Regions from separate parts of the Serratia sp. GW822-FHT06D09 genome, predicted to be linked through region 1. Evidence: predicted binding sites of a transcription regulator. Region 1 holds the regulator's gene; each other region holds the start of a gene.

Region 1 (3,526 bases):
CCCTTTTATCAGCTGTGGAGTCGCCACATAGGCCGCTCTTTCCTCAGTCACGATCGCTTCTGCCAGGATTATGGCGTCCATTATGATGCGCACCCACAGGCCGTCACCTGCGGTATTCGCGGAATGCGTCTGCTGGAGGATGTGATCACCAATGAACGACTACCGCTGTCGCAGGAAGAGCAACACAGCTACCGGCAATGCGTCAGCCGGCTGGAGCAGGTGGACTGGCAGCTTGAGCAGCCGCTGGATCTGGCACGTTATGCGGAAATATTTACCGTTGATGAAGTGCCGCGTATGGCCTATCCAGCGCAGATCCGTTCCGATATTGACCATTACCACTATTATTCCGTACTTTCCCATGACCGCACGCTTGATCGGGTAAACCAGCTATTTGGCGAGTACCTGATCGCCGATAACCGGCGGCAGATTACGGCGGGTAATTACTGGTGTCCGACCGCTGGGGTAGGGGGGGCGGTTTTGCCGGAGCCGGGTGGGGCATTGCATTTTCTGCCTGGACACCAGGCGAGTGAAACAGATAAAACCCGTATGGCGAAGCTGATTTTCAGTACCAGCTACCTTGAGTACTGTTCTGTTGGCAATCGAGCCGGGCTGGATCTGGTGTCATTACAGCAGGCGCAAAATATTGAGCCTTATCTGGGGCTGATCACGGTAGCTTACGATCGGCGTGGAGAGTTTGTCGGTTTTTTTAATGCGGCCACCATTAGCGAGCTGTATGGCATAGAAGCGGATTATCATTATCGCGATGAAATAAGGCCGCTTGATGAGGCTTATGACAGCTTTGTCCAAAGCCAGTGCACTGAGGATGACTATTTCATCTGCAGTCTGGCGATTGAGAGCCAATTCCGCGGGCTAGGGCATTTTAACCAGCTGTTTGCGCAGATAAGGCAGCGAGCACAACAGCACCAGGCGAAAAATATCGTGCTGTGCGTATGGCAACGCAGTGATGCCAGCCAAATCTATCTGAACAAGGGGTTCCGTGTTCGAGGTGTATTCGATCACGCCTGGTCGCTGTTTTTTGATCGGTTGCTGTTTCTTGAGTATGAGCTGTGAAGAGGTTTGCTCATCCGCGTGTCGGCGGGTGGGGGAGTGCTGTGAGTGTAAGTGGGAAGCGAGAGAAGTGCTGTAGAGAAGTGCCGCTGCAATTGTTGTATTTAACGCTGTGAACTTTCCCCGGCCTGTCCGGGGATTTTTTATCCTATTATCGCAGGCACAAAAAAACCGCCGTTAAGGCGGTTTTCAATGCCGGTTAGGACATTATTTTTTGTCGTGCAGGGTGTCGTCTTCGCGGCAGTCACCTGTTTCACAGTGGCCGTACAGGTACAGGCTGTGGTTGGTGAGCTTGATGCCGTGTTGTTTGGCGATATCACGCTGACGCACTTCGATAGACTCATCGCTGAATTCGATCACTTTGCCGCAATCCAGGCAAATCAGGTGATCGTGGTGATGTTGCTGGGTCAATTCGAACACGGACTTGCCGCCTTCGAAGTTGTGACGGGTCACAATGCCGGCATCATCAAATTGGTTCAGTACGCGGTAAACCGTAGCCAGGCCAATTTCTTCGCCCATATCTATCAGTTTTTTGTACAGATCTTCCGCACTGACGTGATGGCATTCCGGATTTTGCAGTACTTCCAGGATTTTGAGTCGCGGAAGCGTGACTTTTAAGCCGGCCTTCTTCAATGCGGTGTTGTTGTCAGTCATGCGGATTCAGTCCTGTTACTATGCTAATCAAGTTGAGGCGTTCTCGCCTTTGGCATCGGTCGGCACAAAGAGTTAATTGCGTCTCATTATAGAACCGGTTGCTCTAAATGGAAACCGCCGGTTGTTAACAAAGCTATAATTGCACAATTGCATGTTATACATGCAACGTCTTGATGAATGGGATAAACCGGAAACTCAGTCTACCTTGATGGTGTGGGAAGTTACAAATCTGTAGCTTCTATTGCAGTAATTTGTACTGCCAATGATGGCCCTGCCGGCACACTATGCACTTTGCAGGGCTTTTGTTCAACCTTTGGCGTTACCCGACGATTTCGGCCAGGCTTAGCTCTTCGACGATTTGTTTTACCCAGCCTTCAACACGTTCGTTGGTCAGCTCAGGTTGGCGATCTTCGTCAATGGCCAGGCCGATGAAATGGCTGTCGTTGGCCAAGCCTTTGGACGCTTCAAAGTGGTAACCCTTGGTCGGCCAGTGGCCTACGATCGCGGCGCCACGCGGTTCAATGATGTCGCGAATGGTACCCATCGCATCACAGAAATACTCTGCGTAGTCTTCCTGATCGCCACAGCCGAACAGCGCAACCAGCTTGCCGTTGAAGTCAATTTCTTCCAGCGTTGGGAAGAAATCGTCCCAGTCGCACTGCGCTTCGCCGTAGTACCAGGTTGGGATACCGAGCAGCAGGATATCGAAAGCTTCCAGATCTTCTTTGCTGCTTTTGGCGATGTCATGAATTTCAGCCACCTCTTTACCAAACTGCTGCTGAAGAATTTTCTGGATCATCTTGGCAATGTTTTCGGTATTGCCAGTGTCGCTGCCAAAGAAAATGCCTACATTAGCCATATCGCGTATAACCTTTAAATTCAATAAATTGCATTCACGATGTTAGCGTAGACTACGATAACACCGATTAAAATGATGCCATGGCAAGAGATTATCTCTTACCGGTAAGTGCGTATCATGCCAGAAATTTACCCCGGGTATTTATCACTTTAATGCGATGCCGGGTGGAATAAAGCGGTGTTGATCGGGCGTCATCCTTAACGCCGCGCCGCATGTGCGGCTGCAATGATCAATGTTCTGGCTGCTCGTCCGCCAGTTGTGCCAGCAGCATTTGCTCAATAAGCTCGCTGCGGCTGATATTACGCTGTTCCGCCAGTTTGTTCAGGGCGTCCACCGCATCCGCGTTGATCTTCAGTTCCACACGCCGTAAGCCACGGACTTTATCGCGTCGAAGCTGATTACGCTTATTGATTCTAAGCTGTTCATCTCGGGATAGCGGGTTGGTTTTCGGGCGCCCCGGACGGCGTTCATCTGCGAACAGATCCAGCGTCGTGCGATCCGTTTGTTCTTTTGCCATAGGTAGCGGTACTGCAAGGGAGTTTGCATCAAAAAGCGCTTACACGCTTCCGGACGGTTCGGTTAACACACTTCGGGCCAATAAACCCTAACCCAAATTCACCCCAGCCTGACGTTAGCGAACACGCTCGGCACGGCGGTAAAATTATAGCGCGCCATATTACCCCAGCAGGTAGAGCGACGACAATGCTTAACTGAGCCGAAAACGCGCTAAGCCGTTATCTTTAGCGCGTTTTTTCATCAGATGGTGACTTTGGGAGGGAAACGGCCCATTTGTTGGGCCTGGCGCGACTCAGGCTTCGCCGAGAAAGCGGTGAATGGCGCGCAACACCGCCTCCGGTTTTTCCGCATGAACCCAATGTCCGGTACCGGCAACGACGTGAGCGCGAGCCTGCGGGAATTGACGGGCAATATCTTCGCGATAGCTGT
Region 2 (3,526 bases), on a different contig from region 1:
TCTGCCGTCTGGTTGATATCTCGGAACCCCATATCCCCCGTTAGATGCTGGCCGTCAGCCTAAATAATCGGTGGTAATTAACGGCGTCAGCACCCCCGACAGAACGGCTAACGTAGCCCATTGTCTCCACCCCAGGTTAGCCAGCCAATCTTGGCGCAGCGGCGGTGTCGCGAGCTGGCCGACAGAGACTGTGCCCGCCAGCAGCAGCGTCAGCAGAATGAACACCAGCCCACGGCTCCAGAGAGTAAACTCGATGTGCAGCAGGTTGGCGTAATACAAGCGCATCAGGATATAGTAAGCCAGCATGACCCAAGCGAAATAGGTGCGTTTTTTCAACACGTGGTAAAGCATAAACGCGATGAACAAGCTGTGGCACGCTGAGATCAGTGGCGCTTCAATCGGGTGCCTGACACAGCCGTTATATACTGCCAGATAAATATTAAAGATCAGCAACGCATAAACGGTATATATATACCAGCCAAAGATGATTTTAAGTTTTTTGCGGTTTGGCGGGATAGGGCGATCGTCCGGTATCATTGGAGCCTCCTGAGCTGACTAGCGTTATAACACCAAAAAACTAAATGAAATTTAAACGCCAGACAGGCTTTATTTTACCTTAAAGTGGGAACTATTCGGCGTCTATCGGGTCTGTTCAAAACGTCATGCTCAAGCTTGCTGTAGCCGAATTATAATGGTAATTCATTGATATGAAAGAGTATAAAAACGAGCGCTTCGCTCTGTGCTTGCTGATAGCTACGCTGGGATTTTATTTTTTTCTGCCGCCGCTGTTGGTCGCTATATTTTGCCAATGGTTTAACCTAAATCCCTTCTTTATTATTCGGATTTGGCACATTAATCCCTTTTCCGCCGCACGGGGAATTCCACTCTACCAGACTTTTATATACATATTAACGCTGTGGGTAATGGCGAATGTTCTGCTTGGTGGTATTTTGCTGGTGGCTGGCCGTTTGCATGCCTGGTTCATTAAACGTTCTCGTTGAACGCCAATCGAGACGTAACGGCAGAAAGTTGTAGATAGAAATTCGTTCGTAAAGGATAATGATAGTCGTTATCATTATTGATTGCCAGTTGAGAGGTGAAGGGTTGTCTCCTTATGCGCTCCGCTCGTCTGGCCTGACAGGGTTCATATGACATCCCGTTTTCTTGCCAGCCTGGAGCTGGCTTTTTTTTTGTCTTTTTTTCATATGCATAAACGCTTTCTGGTTTATGTGCTTGCGGGCTGAACAGAACGCTTTGTTTGCTTATTAAAAGTTGCCTGATGCTTGAAATTTACTATCGATAAAGATAATAATTATCATTAATATTTCACTTTGTTTACATTCACCACACCGATTGAACATCTGAGCAAGTTGTCAGCCAGCGCTGCTGACAGGGGGGCTTTTGGGTGTCATTTAATGATTTTTACTGGGGATTACAGGTATGCCGATGATTTTTCCTGTCAAACGGTCACGGGTTTTGTGTGCGTTTGCGATGTTCCTGCCGCTGGTGTCTTTCGCTGAGGATACTCTGGTTGTTACTGCTAAACCCGCGGATACGGCGGAAGCAGCGACGCACGGCTATCAAGCCACGACCAGCCAGGGGGTGACCAAAACCGATAAACCCTTGATCCTGACTGCACAGTCCGTTTCGGTGGTGACGCGCCAACAAATGACCGACCAGAATACTCAAACGGTTAATGATGCCCTGAAATATACACCTGGTGTTTTCACTAACTTCGCCGGTGGTGCAACGCGCTATGACACCATTGCGTTACGTGGTTTTCACGGTGGCGACGTTAATAACACCTTCCTTGATGGTCTGCGGTTATTGAGTGACGGCGGCACCTATAATGCCTTGCAGGTTGACCCCTGGTTCCTGGAACGCATCGACGTTATCAAAGGGCCTTCATCGGTCATGTACGGGCAAAGCATTCCGGGCGGATTGGTCGCTTTGACCTCCAAGCGCCCCCAGTTTGCCACGGAAGGGCACGTTAACCTGATGGCAGGCAATAACAACACCCAGGGTGGCGCTTTCGATGTGACCGGCGCGCTGTCGGAACAGTGGGCTTATCGGTTGACCGGGATGACGCGCAGTAGCGAAACCATGTATGACCATCAACGTGAGGAACGCTATGCCATTTCACCGTCATTACTGTGGCAGCCGGATGAAAATACCTCGCTGCTGCTGAAAGCTTACCTGCAAAAAGATCCCTCAGGCGGTTATCACAGTGCGGTACCTGCAGATGGCAGCCTCTATTCCAGTTCCGGTGACAAGCTGGGGCGTGGCTTCTTTGATGGCGAGAGCAGCCGCAATGTGTTCAAACGTTGGGAACAGATTTACAGCTACGCTTTCTCGCACAGTTTTAACGACATTTGGTCATTCCGCCAGAACGCCAGCTACACCCACTCCAATGTTGAATTACAGCAGGTGTACCAGATTGGCTGGAATGACGATCACAGCCTATTGAATCGCTATTACAGCGGTTCAGCCACTTCGCTGGATGCCTTCGCCGTTGATAACCAACTGGAAGCCGATTTTGCTACCGGGCCGCTGGATCATAAGGTGATGCTGGGTTTGGATTACCAGCGCCTGCGTAATAATCTGTGGGATGAGTCTGCGGGAGCTTCGCAGCTTAATCCTTACACCGGCGTGTCCGGCGGTGACGCATTAACCAACCTGACACATACTGATTCCCGACGTCGTTATGAGCAGACCGGCGTTTATCTGCAGGATGAAATCAGCTTACAGAATTGGTATCTGAATCTGTCAGGGCGCTTCGACCGTATCGAATCTAAAAATACGGTGCTCAACACCGGCACCAGCGATGCCCGCACCGACGACAATTTTAGCGGCCGCGGCTCACTGTTGTACCGCTTTGATAACGGTTTCTCGCCTTACGTCAGTTATAGCACCGCAGTCACCCCGGAGGCATTGCCCGATCAAAACGGCCATATGCTGAAACCCAGCACCAGCGAGCAGTATGAGGTGGGCCTGAAGTACCAGCCACCAGGCAGTTCCTCGATATACAGCGTGGCGCTGTATGACCTGACGCAGAAAGACGTGGCTAACCGCGTGGTTCAGCAAAGCTATTACCTGCCGGCCGGCAAGGTGCATTCTCAGGGGATTGAGCTGGAGGCCCGAAGCAAGATCACCGAACGCTTCGATCTGATCGCAGGCTATACCTACAATAAAGTGAAATTCAAAGATGCCATTGATGGCAACGACGGCAACACACCGTATCTCGCACCGGACCAAATGGCTTCACTGTGGGGCAAATATGCCACCTCATACGGTGTGGATCTTGGTGCTGGGGCGCGTTACATCGGCAAGCAATGGGCCGATAACGAAAATACGTTGAGGATCCCTTCCGTTACGCTGTTGGATGCCTCGGTGCGGATGAATTTGGACAGGGTGAATCCGTCGTTGAAAGGTGCCTATGTGCAACTGAATGTGAATAACCTGACTGACAGGAAATATGTCGCGGCCTGCTATGGGACCGGCTATTGCTACTGGGGCGCAGAACGCT
Region 3 (3,526 bases), on a different contig from region 1:
GCCGACGTCCATTTCCCCATCGCCCTTGCTGGCCTCAATCGGGTTGGACAGTACGCTCAGGCTGAAGGTGTCTTTCAGCCCTTGCCAGGTGGTGTCCAATGCGCCACCCAGTTCATCCAGCAGGTTAAAGTTGGCGGCATCAAATTCGGTGCTGTTGATATGTTCGGCGGTGTACAGGGTATTTAGCGTACCGACCACCACTTCTTTCGCCATGGCTCCGGTCACCAGGCCGACGGTAGCCTGCCAGTTGTCACTGTGCACGCCCATCGGTTTCAGCAGCGGCGTCAATACTTTGGACACCGACGCCAGCGCCGAGTCATTAATGTTATCTACCGGCTTGCCGCTGAACGAAAAGCTGTTCAGGCCGCCAATAAAGATGCTGGCAACTACAATCACCTTACCGGCACGCAGCACAAAGCCTTTCAGGCGCTGCCAGGTTTGCAGCAGCAGGCTTTTCAGGTGTGGCACGTGGTAAACCGGCAACTCCATCACGAAGGGGGAAGCTTCACCGCGCATGATGGTGTACTTCAATACCAGACCGGTGAGGATTGCCACCACAATACCCAGCATATACAAAGAGAAAACCACACCTGCGCCGTCCTGGCCAAAGAAAGCAGCGGCAAACACGGCGAAGATCGCCAGCCGAGCCCCGCAGGACATGAAGGGCGCCATCATGATGGTAATCAGGCGTTCGCGCTGCGCATCCAGCGTACGTGCGCCCATGATCGAAGGCACGTTACAGCCGAAGCCGACGATCAGCGGCACGAAAGACTTGCCGGGCAACCCGAGCGCCTGCATCAGGCGGTCCATCACGAACGCCGCACGCGCCATATAGCCGGAGTCTTCGAGGAACGACAGGAACAGGTACATCATGCCGATTTGCGGCACCAGCGGCAGCACGGTGTTGATACCACCACCGACCCCCTGCGCCAGGAAAATGGTCAACCATTCAGGGAAGTGCAGGGTATAGCCCAGCCATTGAATACCCTGAATAAAGATTGCCGCCGACCCGATATCGAAGATCGGCTGCAGTGCGCCGCCGAGGTTAATGGCCAGCAGGAACATCAAATACATCACCAGCAGGAAGATGGGCACCCCTAACCAGCGGTTGAGGATCACTTTATCCAGCGCTTCGGTCAGACGGTTCGGCATGGCCTGTTGTGAATTGCTCACGGCATCGCACAGGGTGGCGATTGACTGATAACGCGCATCGGCAATCACCAGTGCAGGATCTTCCTGCTGTTGCCGCTGCAGCGCCTGTTTGGCCGCCGGCAGCAGGGCCGCCGCAGGGCCGGCAAGCTGGTGGCTGTAGATATCGCCTTCCAGCATCTGCAGCGCCAGCCAGCGACGTTGCTCGCTTGGCAGGGTCTGCGGCATGGCGTCGCTCAGCGTGGTCATTTCCTTGAGCAGCAGCGGCGGGTAGTTCACCAGCGCTTTTAATTCATTGAACTGATGGTTGTCGATCATCTGCTTCAGCACGCCAATACCGTCGGCTTTGGTGGACACCATCGGCACCACCGGACAGCCGAGACGCGCCGACAGTGCCGCGATATCGATATTAATTTTTTGGCTTTTGGCGATATCCAACATATTCAGCGCGACAATGCAGGGGATGCCCAGCTCCAGCAGTTGCAGCGTCAGGTATAGATTGCGTTCCAGATTGGAAGCATCGACCACGTTGATCAGCAGATCGGCGTCGCCGCTCAGAATGTAGTGGCAGGCAATTTGTTCGTCGAGTGAGGTTTGCTCCGAGATGGTGGTCAGGGAGTAGGTGCCGGGCAGATCGACCAGTTTGACCTGTGATTGCGGCGTGGTGAACAGGCCTTCTTTGCGTTCTACCGTCACGCCCGCCCAGTTACCGACCCGCTGGCGTGCCCCGGTCAGCTGGTTGAACAGCGTAGTTTTACCGGAGTTGGGGTTGCCTATTAAGCCAATAGTGAGTTTTTTCATAATTTAGCGTGATATCAGTCAATGGAAATTGGGCCAGGCAAGATGCATGGCCAAAGCAAGGCGGCTCAGGACTAGCCGTCGAGCAGGATCAGGGCCAGATCTTTCCTACGCAGCACCAGGCTGACGCGGCGGGTTTTTATTTCTATGGGGTCACCCAATGGCGCGACGCGTACCACTTCAAAAGACGAGCCCGGCAGCATGCCGAGGGATAAAAGTTTTTGGCGATAAGCCGGGCCGATTTCATTGGCGAAGCCGGCGATCTTATAAGACCGTTTAGGCAGAAGATGCATGTAACCTTCTCTAAGCCCAGGCTATTGGGCTGGTGATGATAAAAGAACGTTCCAATGGCAGTCCCGAGATAAAAACCACGGGCTGCCGACGCTTTCAATCCATGAGGCAATGCAGTGAACACGCAAAATAATAATAGTGAGAATAATTATCGTATTCAATACAAAAAATAGGGGTATTGGTAACCAAAGGTTGTGGCGATCACATTTAGAGAATGCAATTGCCTGACAGCGCTATTTTTATCACCCAGCCTGGTGGGGTGCAAATGCGAATGGTGAGTTAAATCAGTTACGTATTTGTAGTGAATTTTTCCGGTTTGAAAAAAGTAGTGACAGATTCGACAGCTTTGATTCGGTGACGTCAATATCGGTATTTATTAGGCAACATATTGCCTGCTGAATACGAGCGCTAAGCATTTGTGTTTCGCTGAGAAATACCGGAATGAGAATTTAATGTTAATAGAGATGTTAATAAATGACTATTTAGCGTGGCTTTCAGGCTTAAAACCGGAATTATCAGGGCTGTCGGCGGCAGCGAATAAAAATGCGGGTTTATTGAGGCGGGTCAAAAAATGATGAGGGTATTTAGCGGAAAAGGGAGGGGTTAACCCCCTCCCTGTGTCTCATGCGTTTTCTGCTGGCCGCCTGACTACGACTTTCTGCCAAAGGCCGCCGCCAGTGCGTCACCCATGGCGCTGTTGCCTGCCGAGGTGTTAGCGCCACGTGGTTTGGACTTATTGGCCTGCGGTCGCGAGGTGTTGTCCTTGGCCGGCGCTGAATTGCCACCGCGCCGTGGGGAACCTTCACCCGGTTGCTCGTCCAGACGCATGCTCAATGCAATGCGTTTACGTTGCAGGTCCACTTCCATCACCTTCACTTTGACGATGTCACCGGCTTTCACCACGGTGTGCGGATCTTCGACAAACTTGTCCGCCAGCGAGGAGATATGCACCAACCCATCCTGATGCACGCCGATATCAACAAAGGCACCGAAGTTGGTGACGTTGGTGACCGAACCTTCCAGGATCATCCCCGGCTGCAGATCGTTGAGGGTTTCCACCCCTTCGGCAAAGGTTGCGGTTTTGAATTCCGGACGCGGATCGCGGCCTGGCTTCTCCAGCTCCTTCAGGATGTCGGTCACCGTCGGCACACCGAACTTCTCGTCGGTAAAGTCGCTGGCCTTCAGGCTGCGCACCGCCGCCGGGTTGCCCATCAGATCCTGCAGAGCCTGCCGCGTTGCGGCCAGAATGCGTTCGACTACCGGGTAGGTTTCCGGGTGAACGGTCGAG
Region 4 (3,526 bases), on a different contig from region 1:
CACGCTGTGTTCCAGGCTGATGGCCAATAACTTCTGCGCCTCGACGGCGAACTCCAGCGGCAGCTCAGAGAACACGTCCTTACAGAATCCGTTGACGATCATCGAAATGGCATTGTCTTCACTGATGCCGCGTTGCAGGCAGTAGAACAGTTGGTCATCGCCAATTTTTGAGGTGGTGGCTTCATGCTCCAGCTGCGCGCTGTTGTTACGCGCCTCAACATAAGGGAACGTATGGGCGCCACTGTCCGGCCCGATCAGCATCGAGTCGCACTGGGTAAAGTTACGGGCGTTTTCCGCCCCCGGCAGGATCTTCACCAGGCCGCGATAGGTGTTTTCGCTGTGCCCGGCAGAGATACCTTTGGCGATGATGGTCGAACGGGTGTTCTTGCCGATGTGGATCATCTTGGTGCCGGTGTCCGCCTGCTGATGGCCGCTGGTCAGCGCCACAGAGAAGAATTCACCGATAGAGTTGTCGCCCTGCAGGATCACGCTCGGGTACTTCCAGGTGATGGCCGAGCCGGTTTCCGACTGGGTCCAGGACATTTTCGACCCGGCGCCTTCGCACAGTGCGCGCTTGGTGACAAAGTTCAGGATCCCGCCCTTGCTGTCACCGCCGGAGAACCAGTTCTGTACGGTCGAGTATTTCACTTCGGCGTCTTTGTGCAGGATCACTTCCACCACCGCCGCATGCAGCTGATAGCTGTCGCGTACCGGAGCCGAGCAGCCTTCGATGTAGCTGACATAGCTGCCTTCGTCGGCGATCAGGATGGTGCGTTCGAACTGCCCGGTTTTGGCGGCGTTAATACGGAAATAGGTCGACAGTTCCATGGGGCAGCGTACGCCCTTCGGCACATAGACGAAGGTACCGTCAGAGGCCACCGCGGCGTTCAGCGCGGCGAAGAAATTGTCGTTTGAGGGTACGACGCGGCCGAGGTATTTGCGTACCAGATCCGGGTATTCGTGGATCGCCTCGCCGAACGAACAGAAAATCACCCCGCTCTCGGCCAACTTCTCGCGATAGGTGGTGGAGACCGAGACGGAGTCAAAGATCGCGTCCACCGCCACTTCACTGCCTTCTCGCACCGGCACGCCGAGCTGGTTAAACGCCAGTTCAACCTCGCTGGTCAGGTAATTGTTGTCCGTGACCGCGCCGGGCTGCTGTTCTGCGCCGGGCTGCGAGCCGCAGGCGTCATCACAACTGCCGCAGGACGGCGCCGAATAATAGCTGTAGTCCTGGTAATTCAGCCGGTCATAGTTGGCTTTCAGCCAGTGCGGCTCTTCCATTTGCAGCCAGGCACGGTAAGCCTCCAGGCGGAACTCCAGCATCCACTCAGGTTCGTTACGCTTGGCCGAGATGGCGCGCACCACGTCTTCGTTGATGCCTTTCGCTAACTCGTCGGTAGCCAGTTGGGTAAAAAAGCCTTCTTTATAGCGACCTTCGCTGACCCAAGCCTGCACTTCATTAGGCATTTCTACATTGCTTCGTGTCATGTTGATTGCATCGCTCAAACGCCAAAACTCTCGCCGCACCCGCAGGCATGCTGAGCTTTAGGGTTGTTAAATTTGAATATCTGATTCAGCCCTTCACGGACAAAATCCACCGTGGTGCCATCGATAAACGGCATGGCTTTTAACGGCACATACAGTTTGGCGCCATCGCGCTCAAACAGCAGGTCGTCGTCAGCGGGTTCACGGGTGAGATCCAGCACATAGGCAAACCCGGCGCAGCCTGACTGCTTCACCCCGAGCTGCAGCCCCTTCACCTGCGGATCCTGCTGCATTAATTTAGTAATTTGTTGTACGGCATTATCACTGAGCAAAATGCCTTGCCAGACATTTTCGTCCAGAGAAAAGGTGCCGACATTTTCCGTTTGCATATGGCCTACCTCACACTCGTGTTTTTCCACAGCCAATCTGGGTTGCTACTATGTTAGTGATAACAATTATCACTTCAACCGTTTGTTTTGCGGGGGTATCCGCCAAAAACCCGGATTTTCGTTTCGGCATGCGGCAAGCGCGCGGGACAGTCAGCGACACAATCGCTGCAGGTCGGCAAGGGGATCAATTTATCCCTATGAATTTACAGCACATCCTGTACTACCTTCGCGCATGCCTATTGGCTCGAACGCTTTACAGATCCGGATTTTTATTTTGCTTTAAACATTCATAGAAAATACCTATTTCTGAATTTTGTCTGTCTTAAAAATGCGTTTATCGACAATAAGGGACTTTTCCCACTCTTTCGCGCTTCACTGCAGGCAGACAATTCGCACGCTCTATGACTAAAGTTTAGTCGTTACTGACCATATTGGGTCGCCGTGCGCTCAATGCATCCCCCTGCCGCGATAAAAATTTCAACAGAATGATTGATCGTAAACGCGCCAGTAAATATGATAATGATTATCATTCAATTACAAATTGAGCGCGGGCAAATGAATATCTCGATGAATGCGTGGCTGCTGGGCAAAATTGATGACTATAAGTTCAGCGTGCGTGACGCCACGGTAGATTTCTACATGGCGGAAGCGTCGCTCAGGCGGCCGGAGTGCAATATCAACCACCTGAAACGCTACAACAACGTCAGCCTCAACATGGCCAATCTGTGCCTGGAAAACGGCGATGATGAAAGCTATCTGCACGCGTTGAGCAAGCTGCATAATCGGCTGATCGTGGAAATCAACAATCCGCAGCGCTGCCAGCTGTTTCGGGTTCAGAGCTACCATTTTGCACGCCATACCCTGACCCTGATCTGCCAGAAATACGCGATGGAAGGCACCTGGGAGAAAGCCAACGCCTTCCAGAAGGACTTCGTCAAGCGGGTGCCGTTTCAGCTGTAACCCCGCCGACTGACAAGAAACCCGCAGGCCGGAATGCCTGCGGGGGAAGGAAACTTAATCGATCACTGCGGTAGTTAAACGCGAAGTGCAGCAAAGGCGGCCGCGCGAATCGAAGATTTCAATCTGCCACACCTGATGCCTACGGCCAACATGCAGTGCGCGACAAACCCCGCGTACCTGGCCTTCAAACACCGCTCGCAGATGGTTGGCATTGATCTCCAACCCTACTACTTTCTGATCGCCCTCGCTGCACAGGTAACCAGCCATCGATCCCATCGACTCCGCCAGCACCACCGAGGCCCCACCGTGCAACAAACCAAACGGCTGCCGCGTACGGTGGTCCACAGGCATGGTAGCCTCAAGGTAATCCTCTTCCATTCGGGTAAACTGGATCCCCACATGGCTGACCATACAGCCTTCACCAGCCTGGTTTAATTGTTCCAGCGTCGTTTCTCGTTTCCACAGTTTCACTCAATCATCTCCAGAAGTGCCTGTAATGGGTGCCGTACACCGTTACCCTCAATGCGTTTGACCTGGCTGCGACAGGAGTAACCGGTCGCCAGACAACGTTGCCGCGGCAAACGTTGCAATGCCTGGTGCCATGATAGCTCATAAATGCCGAGCGAATTCTGCAGGTTCTTCACTTCATGCCCGTAAGTACCCGCCATGCCGCAGCAGCCTACGCTGAC

Evidence for each region. Region 1 encodes Fur, which represses iron uptake genes when iron is present. Its sites were predicted from a motif close to ATAATAATGAGAACNACTATCAA; they were not measured.
Region 2: the regulator Fur is predicted to act here: its motif matches at 1,303-1,325, upstream of AC1RKG_RS10905 (TonB-dependent siderophore receptor).
Region 3: the regulator Fur is predicted to act here: its motif matches at 2,371-2,393, upstream of feoA (ferrous iron transporter A).
Region 4: the regulator Fur is predicted to act here: its motif matches at 1,928-1,950, upstream of sufA (Fe-S cluster assembly scaffold SufA).

What each region holds. Positions count from the first base shown of each region.
Region 1 is NZ_JBXALO010000005.1:45,496-49,021, reverse strand. Features, by position in the region: gene AC1RKG_RS13475 (glycosyltransferase) at 1-1,071, shown strand, start outside; gene fur (ferric iron uptake transcriptional regulator) at 1,276-1,722, opposite strand; gene fldA (flavodoxin FldA) at 2,042-2,581, opposite strand; gene ybfE (LexA regulated protein) at 2,811-3,098, opposite strand; gene ybfF (esterase) at 3,390-3,526, opposite strand, start outside.
Region 2 is NZ_JBXALO010000003.1:668,853-672,378, forward strand. Features, by position in the region: gene AC1RKG_RS10895 (hypothetical protein) at 55-537, opposite strand; gene AC1RKG_RS10900 (hypothetical protein) at 708-1,001, shown strand; gene AC1RKG_RS10905 (TonB-dependent siderophore receptor) at 1,441-3,526, shown strand, end outside.
Region 3 is NZ_JBXALO010000012.1:107,648-111,173, forward strand. Features, by position in the region: gene feoB (Fe(2+) transporter permease subunit FeoB) at 1-1,950, opposite strand, end outside; gene feoA (ferrous iron transporter A) at 2,022-2,240, opposite strand; gene AC1RKG_RS22200 (Tex family protein) at 2,887-3,526, opposite strand, start outside.
Region 4 is NZ_JBXALO010000001.1:194,818-198,343, reverse strand. Features, by position in the region: gene sufB (Fe-S cluster assembly protein SufB) at 1-1,491, opposite strand, end outside; gene sufA (Fe-S cluster assembly scaffold SufA) at 1,506-1,877, opposite strand; gene AC1RKG_RS00920 (hypothetical protein) at 2,433-2,837, shown strand; gene menI (1,4-dihydroxy-2-naphthoyl-CoA hydrolase) at 2,892-3,308, opposite strand; gene ydiJ (D-2-hydroxyglutarate dehydrogenase YdiJ) at 3,305-3,526, opposite strand, start outside.